4 regions of the Fusobacterium ulcerans genome follow, and region 2 is predicted to be linked to each of the others. Evidence: riboswitches for the same ligand, from Rfam matches in the RefSeq annotation. Region 2 holds a riboswitch; each other region holds the start of a gene.
What was found. Region 2 has a riboswitch for lysine ahead of C4N20_RS04155 (aspartate kinase). Riboswitches for the same ligand answer to the same signal wherever they lie in the genome.
Positions count from the first base shown of each region.

Region 1: linked by a shared signal. The riboswitch ahead of C4N20_RS00810 (YfcC family protein) and the one ahead of C4N20_RS04155 (aspartate kinase) in region 2 are both predicted to bind lysine.
Region 3: linked by a shared signal. The riboswitch ahead of nhaC (Na+/H+ antiporter NhaC) and the one ahead of C4N20_RS04155 (aspartate kinase) in region 2 are both predicted to bind lysine.
Region 4: linked by a shared signal. The riboswitch ahead of C4N20_RS16595 (nucleoside recognition domain-containing protein) and the one ahead of C4N20_RS04155 (aspartate kinase) in region 2 are both predicted to bind lysine.

Region 1 is NZ_CP028105.1:162,078-165,298, forward strand. Features, by position in the region: gene C4N20_RS00805 (M20 family metallopeptidase) at 1-848, shown strand, start outside; lysine riboswitch at 983-1,157, shown strand; gene C4N20_RS00810 (YfcC family protein) at 1,299-2,705, shown strand; gene C4N20_RS00815 (hypothetical protein) at 2,825-3,221, opposite strand, start outside.
Region 2 is NZ_CP028105.1:918,233-921,453, forward strand. Features, by position in the region: gene C4N20_RS04155 (aspartate kinase) at 1-1,206, opposite strand; lysine riboswitch at 1,333-1,509, opposite strand; lysine riboswitch at 1,638-1,814, shown strand; gene C4N20_RS04160 (M20 metallopeptidase family protein) at 1,906-3,096, shown strand.
Region 3 is NZ_CP028105.1:186,018-189,238, forward strand. Features, by position in the region: gene C4N20_RS00885 (hypothetical protein) at 1-350, opposite strand, end outside; gene C4N20_RS00890 (GntR family transcriptional regulator) at 587-1,240, opposite strand; lysine riboswitch at 1,465-1,644, shown strand; gene nhaC (Na+/H+ antiporter NhaC) at 1,948-3,221, shown strand, end outside.
Region 4 is NZ_CP028105.1:81,140-84,360, reverse strand. Features, by position in the region: gene murI (glutamate racemase) at 1-785, shown strand, start outside; lysine riboswitch at 918-1,090, shown strand; gene C4N20_RS16595 (nucleoside recognition domain-containing protein) at 1,429-2,025, shown strand; gene C4N20_RS16590 (spore maturation protein) at 2,056-2,595, shown strand; gene C4N20_RS00470 (S66 peptidase family protein) at 2,613-3,221, shown strand, end outside.

The DNA of each region.
Region 1 (3,221 bases), 760 kb from region 2:
AATTTAAAAATAATTTCAAAGGTAAAGTAATTTTAATTGGAACTCCAGCTGAAGAGACTTTAGGTGGAAAAGTAAACATGGTTGAGCAAAATGCTTTTGATGATATTGATGTTGTTCTTCAAATGCATTTGGAAGCTAATAATAATCTTAGTTGTAAAACTCTGGCTATTGACTGCATAAAATTCCAGTTTACAGGTAAAGCTGCCCACGCTGCTGCTCATCCTGATGAAGGAATAAATGCTTTAGATGCTGTTCAGTTGATGTATAGCGGTATAAACTGCTTGAGACAGCATATAACTTCTGATTCAAGAATTCATGGTATTATCACAAGCGGAGGAGATGCCCCTAATACTGTTCCTGATTTTGCTGAATGTAAATTTCATATCAGATCAAATGACAGAGCTTATTTAAATACTCTTACTCAGAAAGTAATAAACTGTGCAAAAGGTGCAGAGTTTATGACAGGTGCTGTTTTGAAATATGAAAAGTATGAAAATTCATTTGATAATTTATTAAATCTTCCATCTCTACAGGATTTAATGAGAAAAAATCTTATAGAAGTTGGAGTAAGTAATTTTTTAGATGAGAAACATGGAGCCAGTGGTTCATCTGATATAGGAAATGTAAGTCAGGTCTGTCCTACTATGTATACAGAGTTAGCTCTTGATATTGATGAAGTATGCTTTGTTCATGATGAGGCATATTTAAAATATGTAAATTCAGAAGAAGCATATGATAAACTTCACAAATCTGTAAAAGCTATGACTGGAACTGCTTTGGAACTTTATTGTGAACCTGAATTATTAAAAGTTGTAAAAGAAGATTTTAAAAAATTAAAAAGAAGTTAATTTCTGGTTATTAAAGAATAACTATTGATTTTATTATGTCCATTTTTTATATTTATAAAAAAAATATAATTGATTCATTTATTATATTTTACTTTTTATGTATGTTGACGTATAATCAGCCTTATAAAATTAAAAAGAAAGATAGAGGCGCAGAAAACATCAGTAGGATCATTTAGTTTAGCAAACAGTGAGGTGATCTGAAAGGGAATTCTGCCGAAATGAAAAAGAATGCTGAAGCTTTTTTGTTGGGAGTATAGATAATATCTGTACTACTGTCATTGATTACTTCAATGGAGTGCTATCTGTGATTCTGATCTATGTGCATTTTTTGCTTTGCATATAATTAAGTTGTTTTGTCACAGTTTAGTGTTCTGAGCTGTGACTTTTTTATTTTATAAAAATATCAAAAACATGTTTTTATATATTAAAATTATCTTGAGGGAGGAAAAAATGTCAGAAAACACTACTAGAAGAAAACTTACAATACCACATACTTATGTGATAATTGGAATCATTCTTGTTATTTTAACTGTTTTAACTTATATCATACCAGCAGGTACTTACGAAAGGGCTGTAGATCCAGTTTTAAATAGAACTATGGTTGTTCAGGGATCATTCAAATATATTGAGCAGACTCCTGTATCTCCTTTCCATATGTTTATGGCAGTTGTAGAAGGGCTTGTTTCTACTGCTGATATCATATTCTTTATCTTTTTTGCTTATGGTTTTGTATATCTTTTGATAAAAACAGGAGCTTTTTATGGTTCTCTTGGTTCTCTTATCAAAAAATTTCATGGTAAAGAAACTATGATTTTCCCTATCTTCATGATAGTATTTGGAATCTGTGGATCTACTTTTGGTCTTTATGAAGAAACTTATGGTCTGCTTCCTGCATTCATGGGAATATCTGTAGCTCTAGGATATGATGCTCTAGTTGGAGGAGCAGCTGTTATCCTTGGTACAGCTACTGGATTTGCTGCTGCTACACTTAATCCTTTCACTATTGGAATAGCTCAAGGAATAGCTGAACTTCCAATAGGTTCTGGAATAGGATTGAGAATCATATGTTTTATAGTTTTTCAAGGAGCTGCTATTATCTATCTTATGCTTTATGCAAGAAAAGTAAGACGTCATCCTGAATTATCTATAGTTAAAGATGTTAAATTTAATTTTTCAAATGGTATGAATCGTGAAGAGATGGAAAAACTTCCATTCAATGGAAAACATAAACTTATCATGATGCTTTTTGTTGTAACAATAGTTTTGTTAGTATATGGTACAAGCCAGCTTGGATGGTATCTAAACGAACTTTCAACTCTGTTCTTTATTATGATGATGATAACTGGACTTGTTGGTGGATACAACTTCAGCCAGATTGCTTCTCTTTTTATAGAATCAGTTTCTGATGTTATCTTTGGAGCTTTGGCAGTTGGAGTAGCAAGATCACTTACTATAGTAATGGAAAACGGTCATATAATTGATACAATCATTAACTTTATGGCTAATACTCTTGCTACTATGCCAAAAACTGTTGCAGCTATTGGAATGGTTGTTGTACAAAACTTTATCAATTTCTTTATTCCATCTGGTTCAGGACAGGCAGCTACATCTATGCCTATCATGGCTCCTCTTGCAGATGCCATTGGACTTACAAGACAGACAGCTGTACTTGCATTCCAGTTTGGAGATGGATTCTCAAATATGTTCTGGCCTACATCAGCAGCCACTGTATGTGGACTTATGAGCCTTCCAATAGAGAAATGGTATAGATTTATTACACCATTATTTCTATTTATGTTCCTGCTGCAAGTTGTATTTATGGTTATAGCAGTGGCAATTAATTATGGACCTTTTTAATATTTAACATATATAAAGGGGCTGTCTATATGGCAGCCTTTTTAAGTTTAAAAATTTTTTAATAAAAAAATGTTGATACCCTTTTAGTATCAACACCAAGTATTATACAACTATATTTACTATTTTATTTTTGTTTTTAATTTTCTCTGATTATATTTCTTCGAAAATTCACACAGCATAACAGCAAAAATTCCTGCTACTATTCCAAAAATATTCATCATTAGAAATATTTTTAGAAAGTTATCCTTTTTATTCATTGACACATTATCTATTACTACCATATTTTCATATCCTTTTTGAAGTTTCAAACCTGTCAATGTTCTCATTTGTTCTAGACAAATTTCAATCGTTTTTCTTAACTCTTCTCTTCTTACAGTATCTGTACTTCTTGTCATTTCTCCAGAAAAATATTCGATATTTCCTGTTGCTTTTTTCTCCTCCACTGTAATCATTTCTTCCATTTTTTTTGATATATATTTATTAATTTCAAAAAATATTTTATCTTTTTCAGCGAAT
Region 2 (3,221 bases):
CTAAAGTCCAAATTCTACAGCAGCTGACTCTACCGCTCTATTTATTAAATTTCTGTCTACACTGCATGATATACTTATTTCAGAAGTAGTCACCTGATAAAATTCCACTCCAGCACTGCTCAATGCTGAGAAAAATCTTCCTGCTATTCCTGAATTATTTATCATTCCAATTCCCACAACTGATATCATTCCTAAATTATCCTGATACTCTATCTCAATTTCTGGGTATCTGTTTCTTATCTGCTCTACTACCTGATCCAACAGATATTTTTCTCCAAGAGTGCAGCTGAATGATATATCTGTCTTTCTATCTCTGCTTATATTTTGAGTGATCATATTTATATTCAGTCCGCAATTATTTATTGTAGAAAATATCTCTGCTATCTTCTCTGCTGAGTAATCTATATTTGAGATTGTTGTTACAATTATTTCATTTGCTATGCTAAGTCCAGTTACTAATTTTTCTTCTAAAGCACTATTTTTTTCCATGATATATGTTCCTCCTGTTTCACTTAAACTTCTTCCTACAAAAATTGGTATATTAAATTTTTTCCCTAATTCCACTGCTCTTGTTTCCATTACTCCTGCACCAAGGTGTGCCATCTCCATCATCTCCTCATATGAAATTTTATCCAGTAATTTTGCATCTCTATATCTTCTGGGATCTACACTGTATATCCCTTCCACATCTGTATATATTCTGCATTCACACCCTAGAGCAGCTGCCAGAGCCACAGCACTTGTGTCTGACCCTCCTCTCCCTAGAGTTGTTATATCTCCATCGTCATTAACTCCCTGAAAGCCAGTTACTATGACAATCTTCCCATCTTTCAGATGATTTTCTATTCTCTCTACATCTATACTTTTTATCTTACTCTTTGTATGAATCCCCATAGTTTTTACATTTGCCTGAGATCCAGTAAGTGATACTGCCTTTTCTCCTTCTGCATTCAATGCTATAGATAAAAGCGTCACTGTCTGCTGTTCTCCAGTTGATAGTAGAGAATCAAGTTCTCTCTGATCAGGATTTGAAGAAATTTCATTAGCCATCTTTATTAAAGCATCTGTTGTCTTTCCCATTGCTGAAGCAACAACAACGATTTCATCATACTTTTCCCTCTTCAGCTTACTGATATATCCAGAAATCGCTTTTATTTTTTCTATCGTTGCTACACTTGAACCACCATACTTTAATACTACTCTCATAAAAAAATCTCCTTTAAAAAATATTTTGTAATAAAAAAAACCAGCAGATTGCAGTCCGCTGGTCGATATTCATCACAAAAAAATTAAAATAAGGCTACTATTAAAATTTTCCATTAGAAAAAAGACTCAACAGAAAGCACAACATTGGTTCCCCAATGACAGTTATACAGATGTTATCTGCATTCCAAAAATCAATTTGTCAGCCTCACAAAATCGAAATTTCGGCAATCTCCCCTTTCACTGTGTTTCATAGCTGGCTAGCTCCACATAGTTACTCTTGTTGATTGCTCCTCAATCTGTTTATTTATTTAAGTGAGATTTTACAACACAATTTAAAAATTTAATAATTCAAAAAATATATATAAAGAGTATAAAAAATATATTATTATTTTTTCCTAAATTGCTATATACTTCTTTAAATATAACTTAAATAATTTGATAGAGGTGCAGAGAACATCAGTAAAAATACTTAGTCTGGCAAACTGTGAGGTATTTTGAAAGGGAACTTTGCCGAAATGAAGGTATCAAGCCCTGATATTTTTGTTGGCAGTATGGAAAATATTTATACTGTTGTCATTGATTTTTATCAATGGAGTGCTGTCTGGAAATAGATTTTTTTTGATGCTTTTTGTTGTCAAAAATTTTTATCACAGCTCTCATAGCTGTGATTTTTTTATTACATAACTTGGAGGTTAGGAAATGAATTTGAAAAATATTTTTTTTGATGGTATAGAAAATTCTGAACAATGGTTCATAAGTGTGAGAAGAGAGCTTCATGAGCATCCTGAACTGGACTTTGATCTGCCGGAAACTACTGGTATAATATGCAGATATCTTGATGAAATTGGAATTCCATACAAGACAGGTATCGGAAAAAGTGGTATAGTTGCTGATCTTACAGGGAAAAACAGTAATATTACCATAGCATTGAGAGCTGATATTGATGCTCTTCCAATTCTCGAAAATACAGGTTGTGAATATTCATCAAAAAACACTGGAAAAATGCATGCATGCAGTCATGATGTTCATACATCCATTCTTTTAGGTACTGCTAAAATTTTAGCTGATAAAAAAGAAGAACTTCCATGTAATGTGAGATTTATATTCCAGCCTGCTGAGGAAACTACTGGAGGAGCTGTTCCAATGATAGAAGATGGTGTACTTGAAGGGGTAAATTGTATATTTGGACTCCATGTAGATCCTTCTACAGAATCAGGGAAAATAGCTGTTAAATATGGAGCAATGAATGCCTCGGCTACAGATGTAAATATTAAAATTACAGGAAAAAGCTGTCATGGTGCATATCCAAGTGGAGGAGTAGATGCAGTAGTTACAGCTGCTTATGTCATTACAGCATTGCAGAGTATTGTGAGCCGAAATATTGATTCAAGAGATTCTCTTGTATTGACTTTTGGAACTATGCAGAGTGGTACAAAAGAAAATATTGTAGCTCAGGAAGCTTTTTGCTGTGGTACTATGAGAAGTCTTTCAAACTCTGTAAGAGATAAGGCTAAAAAAAGAGTAAATACTATAGTTGAATTGGTAAGTGCTGCCTATGAAGCTAAAGGAGAGGTTTTCTATCGTGACAGTTACAATGCTCTTATTAACCACAATGAGTATATTGATTTGGTTAAATCTAATGGTGAAAATATTCTTGGAATAGACAAGGTAAAAGTAAAAGAACTTCCTGATATGGGAGTAGAGGACTTTGCATATTTCCTTGAAAAAATTCCTGGTGCTTTTTTTAATTTAGGCGTTGGAAACAGAGAGAAGAAAATCACTGCTCCTCTTCATAATGATAAGTTTAATATTGATGAGTCAGCTTTAATTATTGGAGTAAAAATGCAGATAGCTAATATTCTTTCAGCTTATGAAAAATTAAATAAATAGAAAAATTAATTTTTTTAGAAATTGATATTCTTTTTATACAACTCTCTCTTTATTATAAGTTTTTTATAGGAAATATTTGTGATATAATAATTACAAGATAAGACATTAAATAAATATTTTTAAGG
Region 3 (3,221 bases), 730 kb from region 2:
CTAACAATAGCTACTTCTTTTCCTACAATCGGCATTACTAGAAAAACTGCAATACAAGTTATTACCATTCCTATGAAAGCCATTAAAACAGTTTTCCACTCTTCGATTAACTGTTTTACATTTACCATACTTCCCATATGGAATACAAGTATAGGACTTGCTAATGTTGCAACTTTATCTAATTGTGCTTTTGCAATTAGATCAGAAGGTATTACCCCAGTCATAAATAGGATAAGGAATCCCATCAATGCAATAAATACTGATGAAAGTTTAGCTTTAGTTGCAACACCTAGAATATCCCCGATTGCAAATAAGCCGGCTACGATACTAAGCATCAAAAATTTTTCCATTTCTACTTCCCCCTTGTAGATTTATTAATACTTTTATAAAAAAGTATTTACTAAGATATACCTTGAAAAATAGATTTTTACAAATATAATTTCTATATCGTAATAATACATCTCTTATATTTTTCGTATACAATATATTATTTTTGGTATACAATACTTGCATGTAATAAAAAATTGGTGTAAACTTTCTATAAAATAAAAAAAGAACGGATCAATTTTTCCATTCTTTTTTTATTTTAAATAGATATTTTATCAAAAGTCTTTACAACATACTCTGCTGCATTATCTAAATGCTCTCCTAAAGCAGCATATATTTTATCATCATTTTTTTCTTTTAGCGCCTCTATTATTTTTTCATGTTCATCTACTGTTTCCTGCATATTGGGGTTTGTTTTCTTAAATATATTCATATAGAAAGACAGTTCAGAAAGTATTTTTAAGGAAAGTTCTTTCTTAGAAAGAGAATAAAGATAATTATCAAATTCTTCCAATGTTTCTGAAAATTTTGCAAGATTGTTGCTGTTATTATATTTTTGACTTTTTGCAACTATCTTTTCAACTTTTTTAATGTGTTTATCTGTCATTATCTCTTTTATTTCTTTATATATAATATATTCAAGTTCTAATCTTATTTCGTATATTTCTTTTACTTTTTCTGAGTCAAACTTCTTTAGAAATACACCTTTAAAAGGTATTCTCTCTATTATCCCCATCATTTCCAATTTGCTTAAAGCTTCTCTCAAAGGTGTTCTGCTTATATTATATCTGATGGAATATTCATTTTCATTTATTTTTTCCCCGAATTTTATATTACCATTTATAATATCATTTTTTAATGCTTCAAATACAAGTGTTCTCCTGTCCATAACTTCTATAGCGTTTTCTTTCATATGTTACACTCCTTAATAAAAATTTACCAAAAAATTGATTACCCCATAATAATTTTATCACACTTTTTCTTTTTAATCTAGGATTTCAAATTAATTTCTACTAAAAAAATAGATAATAATAAAAAACTTTTATTCTTCTACAATTTTTCTATATATTAATAATATAAATAATATATTTTACAAAAAAAATTATCTATTATATACTCAGGTCTACAATAAATAATTTTTTAGATAGAGGCGCAAAAGACATCAGTATAATCATTTACATCTGGCAGATATTAAAAATGATTTGAAAGGGGATTTTGCCGAAATAGAAATATAAATGCCAAAGTATTTTTATTGGGAGTATGGATAACATCTATACTACTGTCATTATTTTTCATTAATGGAGTGCTGTCTTTAGAAATTTTTTAATCAATATTATTTTGGTAAATAAAAAATTTTTAATCACAGTCTATAATTTTTAGCTGTGATTTTTTTATTTCATTCTTCTGAAAAATAACTTTTTAGGTAATTTACCCGTTTTTTTAATATTGAAACAAATCAAAAAAAATTAAAATAATACATTTGAATCAAAAAAAGTATTGACAAATCAACAATTATACTTTAAACTTTGTTTAAGAAATCGTATACAATATTCTAAATTTTAAAAAGTTGTATACAATCTTTAAAGGACGTATATTAAATTAAAATGGGGGGTTATCTTTATGGAAAACCAAGCAAAAAAAGTTTCATCTGGTCAAGCTATGCTTATTCTCGTTATTTCTATACTTGTTATCATATTAGGAATAAAAGTAGTTAAAGCACCTACTGCTATTATCTTGTTATTTGGAGGAGTTATAACTGTTATAATTTCTACTATCTTTGGGATCGAATATTCTAACATTCAAAGTGATATAGTGAAAACTATAACTACTATGGCTGTTCCTATCCTTATTGTACTATCTGTTGGAGTTTTAGTTGGAGCATGGATGATTTCTGGAACTGTTCCTCTTATGATTTACTACGGAATGAAAGTGCTAAGCCCTAGTCTTTTCTTAGTAATGGTATGTATAATCTGTACATTGATGTCTGTTATGGCAGGAACATCTTGGGGAACTATCAGTACTGTTGGTATTGCTTTTATGGGAGTTGCTGTTGGACTTGGTATTTCTTTACCAATGACTGCTGGAGCTGTTGTAAGTGGAGCTATCTTTGGAGACAAACTTTCTCCTCTGTCTGACTCTACTGTATTATCAGCAGCAGTTTGTGAAGTTAATCTTCTAGAAGCAATAAAGCACTCTTTTAAAACAACTTTACCTGCATTTATAATTGCTTTGATCATGTACTTTGTTGTTGGTCTTCAATATAAAGATGGTGTTATTGGTGGAGAAAGTTATGATCTTATCATGGGAACTTTAGAAAAAACTTTCACACTTAATCCTTTATTATTGATTCCACCTGTATTAGTTCTAGTGCTTATCATTATGAAAAAGCCTACACTGCCTGTATTTACTATTGGAATTATTGCTGGATGTGTTCTGGCTATGGTATTCCAAGGAACTACATTAAATCAAGTAGCTGGTGCTCTTTCTAGCGGATATACTAGTAAAACTGGTGTAGCTATTGTTGATAAAATGCTTGTTAGAGGTGGATTGAACAGTATGCTTGGTACAGTTGCTCTTCTTATAGCTTCTGCAATATTCGGAGCTCCATTGAGAACAGCTGGAGTTGTAGATATTCTTCTTGAAAAAATAACTAATATTGCTAAAACTGGTAAATCAATGATGGTTGGAGTATTTGTTTTACACTCTTTATTCTTCACAATTACTGGAAGCTACTATGTAACTTACTCAGTTCTTGGACAAATGGTAAGAGGATTATTTGATTCTTATGGATTAAAAAGAAAGAACCTTGCTAGAATACTTTTAGATACAGGTACTGGATTTGCACCTATCGTTCCATGGAGTGTTACAGGAGTATTCGTTGCAACTACTCTTGG
Region 4 (3,221 bases), 840 kb from region 2:
AAGAGTCATCTATAGGGATTTTTGATTCAGGAATAGGTGGATTGACTATTTTAAAAAAGATAAGAGAATTACTTCCAAGAGAAAATATAATTTATTATGGAGACTGGAAAAATAATCCATATAGCGAGAAGAGCAAAGAAGATATACAAAATCTTAGTGCGAAAATAATGGATTTTCTTATCAGAAATAACTGCAAGGCTGTAGTTATTGGGTGCAGCATATTTTCAGCAGCTTCTTTAGATTTTTTGAAAGCTCAATACAAGATCCCAATAATAGGAATGATAGAGGGTGGAGTGAAGTCTGCTATTCTTGAAAGCAAACAGAAAAAGATAGCTGTTATGGGTTCAGCTTTTACAATAAAATCTAATGTATATGAAAAGAGCATAAAAGAAATAAATCCAGAGATAACAGTATATCAAATTTCATGTAAAGCATTATGTACAATGTTGGAAAAGGGCTGGGAAAATTATTCTGATAGAATAGAAGTACTTGAAAGTTATTTATGCCAGATACCAGATACAGCAGATACATTGATTTTAGGAGGAACACATTATCCTTTTATTTTAAATGATATAAAAAAATTCTTCAATAAAAAGATAGTTGATTCATCTGTTGAGAGTGCAATAGAATTATTTAGAATTTTAGGTCAGGAAGATTTGCTAAGAGAGGGATATAAAAAAGGAAGGATAGAATTTTACATTAATGGAGATAAAGAAATTTTCAAAGATGTAGCTGAAAAATTATTTGAAAAAGAAGAGATAACAAATATGTTTTCATTATATTGATAAAAAATAAAGAATAAAGATAGAGAAATAAAGAATAATATATTTTTCTATCTTTATTTTTTTATTGAAAAATATATATAAAATATATTGTACAAAATTTGGAGGATAGAGTATACTCAAACCTATAATATTGATTTAGATAGAGGTGCAGAAAACAAAAGTATAACTATTTAGTCTGGCAGACGATTTGAGATAGTTAGAAAGGGAATTTTGCCGAAACGAGAGAGAAGCCGAGCTCTTTTGTTGGGAGTATAGAGAATATCTATATTACTGTCATTGATTACCAATGGAGTGCTATCTGTGGGAAAGATAATTTTGATGGTATTATTTTATTTATGAATAATATTATTTTTATGATTGCATTTATCACAGTTTGGCATAACTGTGATTTTTTTTATTTAAAAAAAAGAATCATAAGTTAAATAAATGAATATATTTTATTTTGTTTATATAGATTTTTCACATGAATAACAATATCTTATTTGTATATATGCTATAAATTTATTTTGGAGTATATATAAGAATGATATTGAAGATATAGAAAACAAATATTTGTTTTTTATTTTAATATGGAGTATATAAAGAAGTATAAAATATTTTATTAAAAATACAAAAATATTTTAAAACGGGAGGAAGAAAGATTATGATTAATGGAATTTGGTGTGGACTTATTGTTATTGGAGTAATAGTTTCTATGTTTACTGGAAAGATTCAGGCAGTTACTGATTCGGCGATATCTTCAGCAGGAACAGCAGTAGAGATATCAATAGGGCTGGTAGGGGTAATGGCATTATGGCTAGGTCTTATGAAAATAGCTGAAGAAGCAGGAATGGTAAGAGCAATGGGAAGAGCGATGAAGCCTCTTATGATAAGATTGTTCCCAGAGGTACCAGCAGATCACCCAGCTATGGGAAGTATGGTAGCGAATATGGCAGCCAACTTCTTCGGATTAGGAAATGCAGCAACACCATTAGGAATAAAAGCTATGCAGGAACTACAGGATTTGAATACTAATAAAGATGAGGCATCAAATGCAATGGTAATGTTTTTGGCAATAAATACTTCATCTGTAACTCTTATTTCTTCAAGTGTAATAGCATACAGAACGGCAGCAGGTTCAGCAAATGCAGCAGAAGTTATAGCACCTACAATAGTGGCAACACTAGTATCAACAGCTGTAGGAATAATAGCTTGTAAAGTTCTGCAAAAGTTACCATCATTTAAAAGAGAAGAAATCTAAGAAATAAAACAGATGAGGGAGGAATAGAAAATGTTTGTAATGATAATGAATCAAATATCACTTTTTGCAATACCAATGATAATATTTATAATAGTAGGATATGCATTCTTTGTGAAGAAGGTAAAAGTATATGAGGTTTTCTGTGAAGGAGCGAAGGAAGGATTTACAACAGCAATAAGAATAATTCCATTTCTAGTGGCAATGCTTGTAGCAATAGGAATATTCAGAAGCTCAGGATGTATAGATATAATGATGAAAGTATTGGATCCAATATTCTCAATGATAGGAATGCCGGGAGAAGTACTGCCAATGGCAATAATGAGACCACTATCTGGGGGAGGAGCAACAGGAATAATGAATGATTTACTGTTGACATATGGACCAGATTCACTAATAGGAAGAATAGCTTCAACAATGATGGGATCAACAGAAACAACATTCTATGTACTTGCAGTATATTTTGGAGCAGTGAGTATAAGAAAAACAAGACATGCAGTAGCAGCTGGGCTTTTAGCAGATGTGGCTGGATTATTAACAGCAGTATGGATTTGTAATATAATGTTCAGATAAAATTTTGAGGTGGTAATGTGTTAGGTAAAAAACTTAAAAAAGGAGATACTTTAGGTATCATAGCACCAGCGAGTTTTACTTCTATGGAAAATGTAGAAAGTGCTAAAAATAATCTTGAAAAAATGGGATTTAAAGTTGTACTTGGAGAGAGTACAAAAAGCAGATGGTATTCATATGCTGGACCTGAAGAAGTGAGAGTAAAAGATATAAATGATTTTTTTGCTGATTCTAATATAGATGGAATAATCTGTATGAGAGGAGGATATGGATGCAACAGACTTGTTGAAATGGTAGATTATTCAGTTATTGAAAAAAATCCTAAAGTTTTTATTGGATATAGCGATATAACTACTCTGCATATGGCGATCTTCCAAAAGACAGGGCTTGTAACATTCCATGGACCTATGGCTGTAAGTAATTTCTCAGGAGAATATAATCAAGATACTTACAGAAGCTTTGAAGAAGTACTTATGAATGATAACGATGAAATAGTATTAAAAAATTTCACTAAGGAATTAGGAGTGCTTTCTGAAGGAAGAGCAGAAGGAGAAATAGTAGGAGGAAACCTAGCTACAATGATAGCCAGTCTTGGAACTGAATATGATGTAGATTATAATGGAAAAATT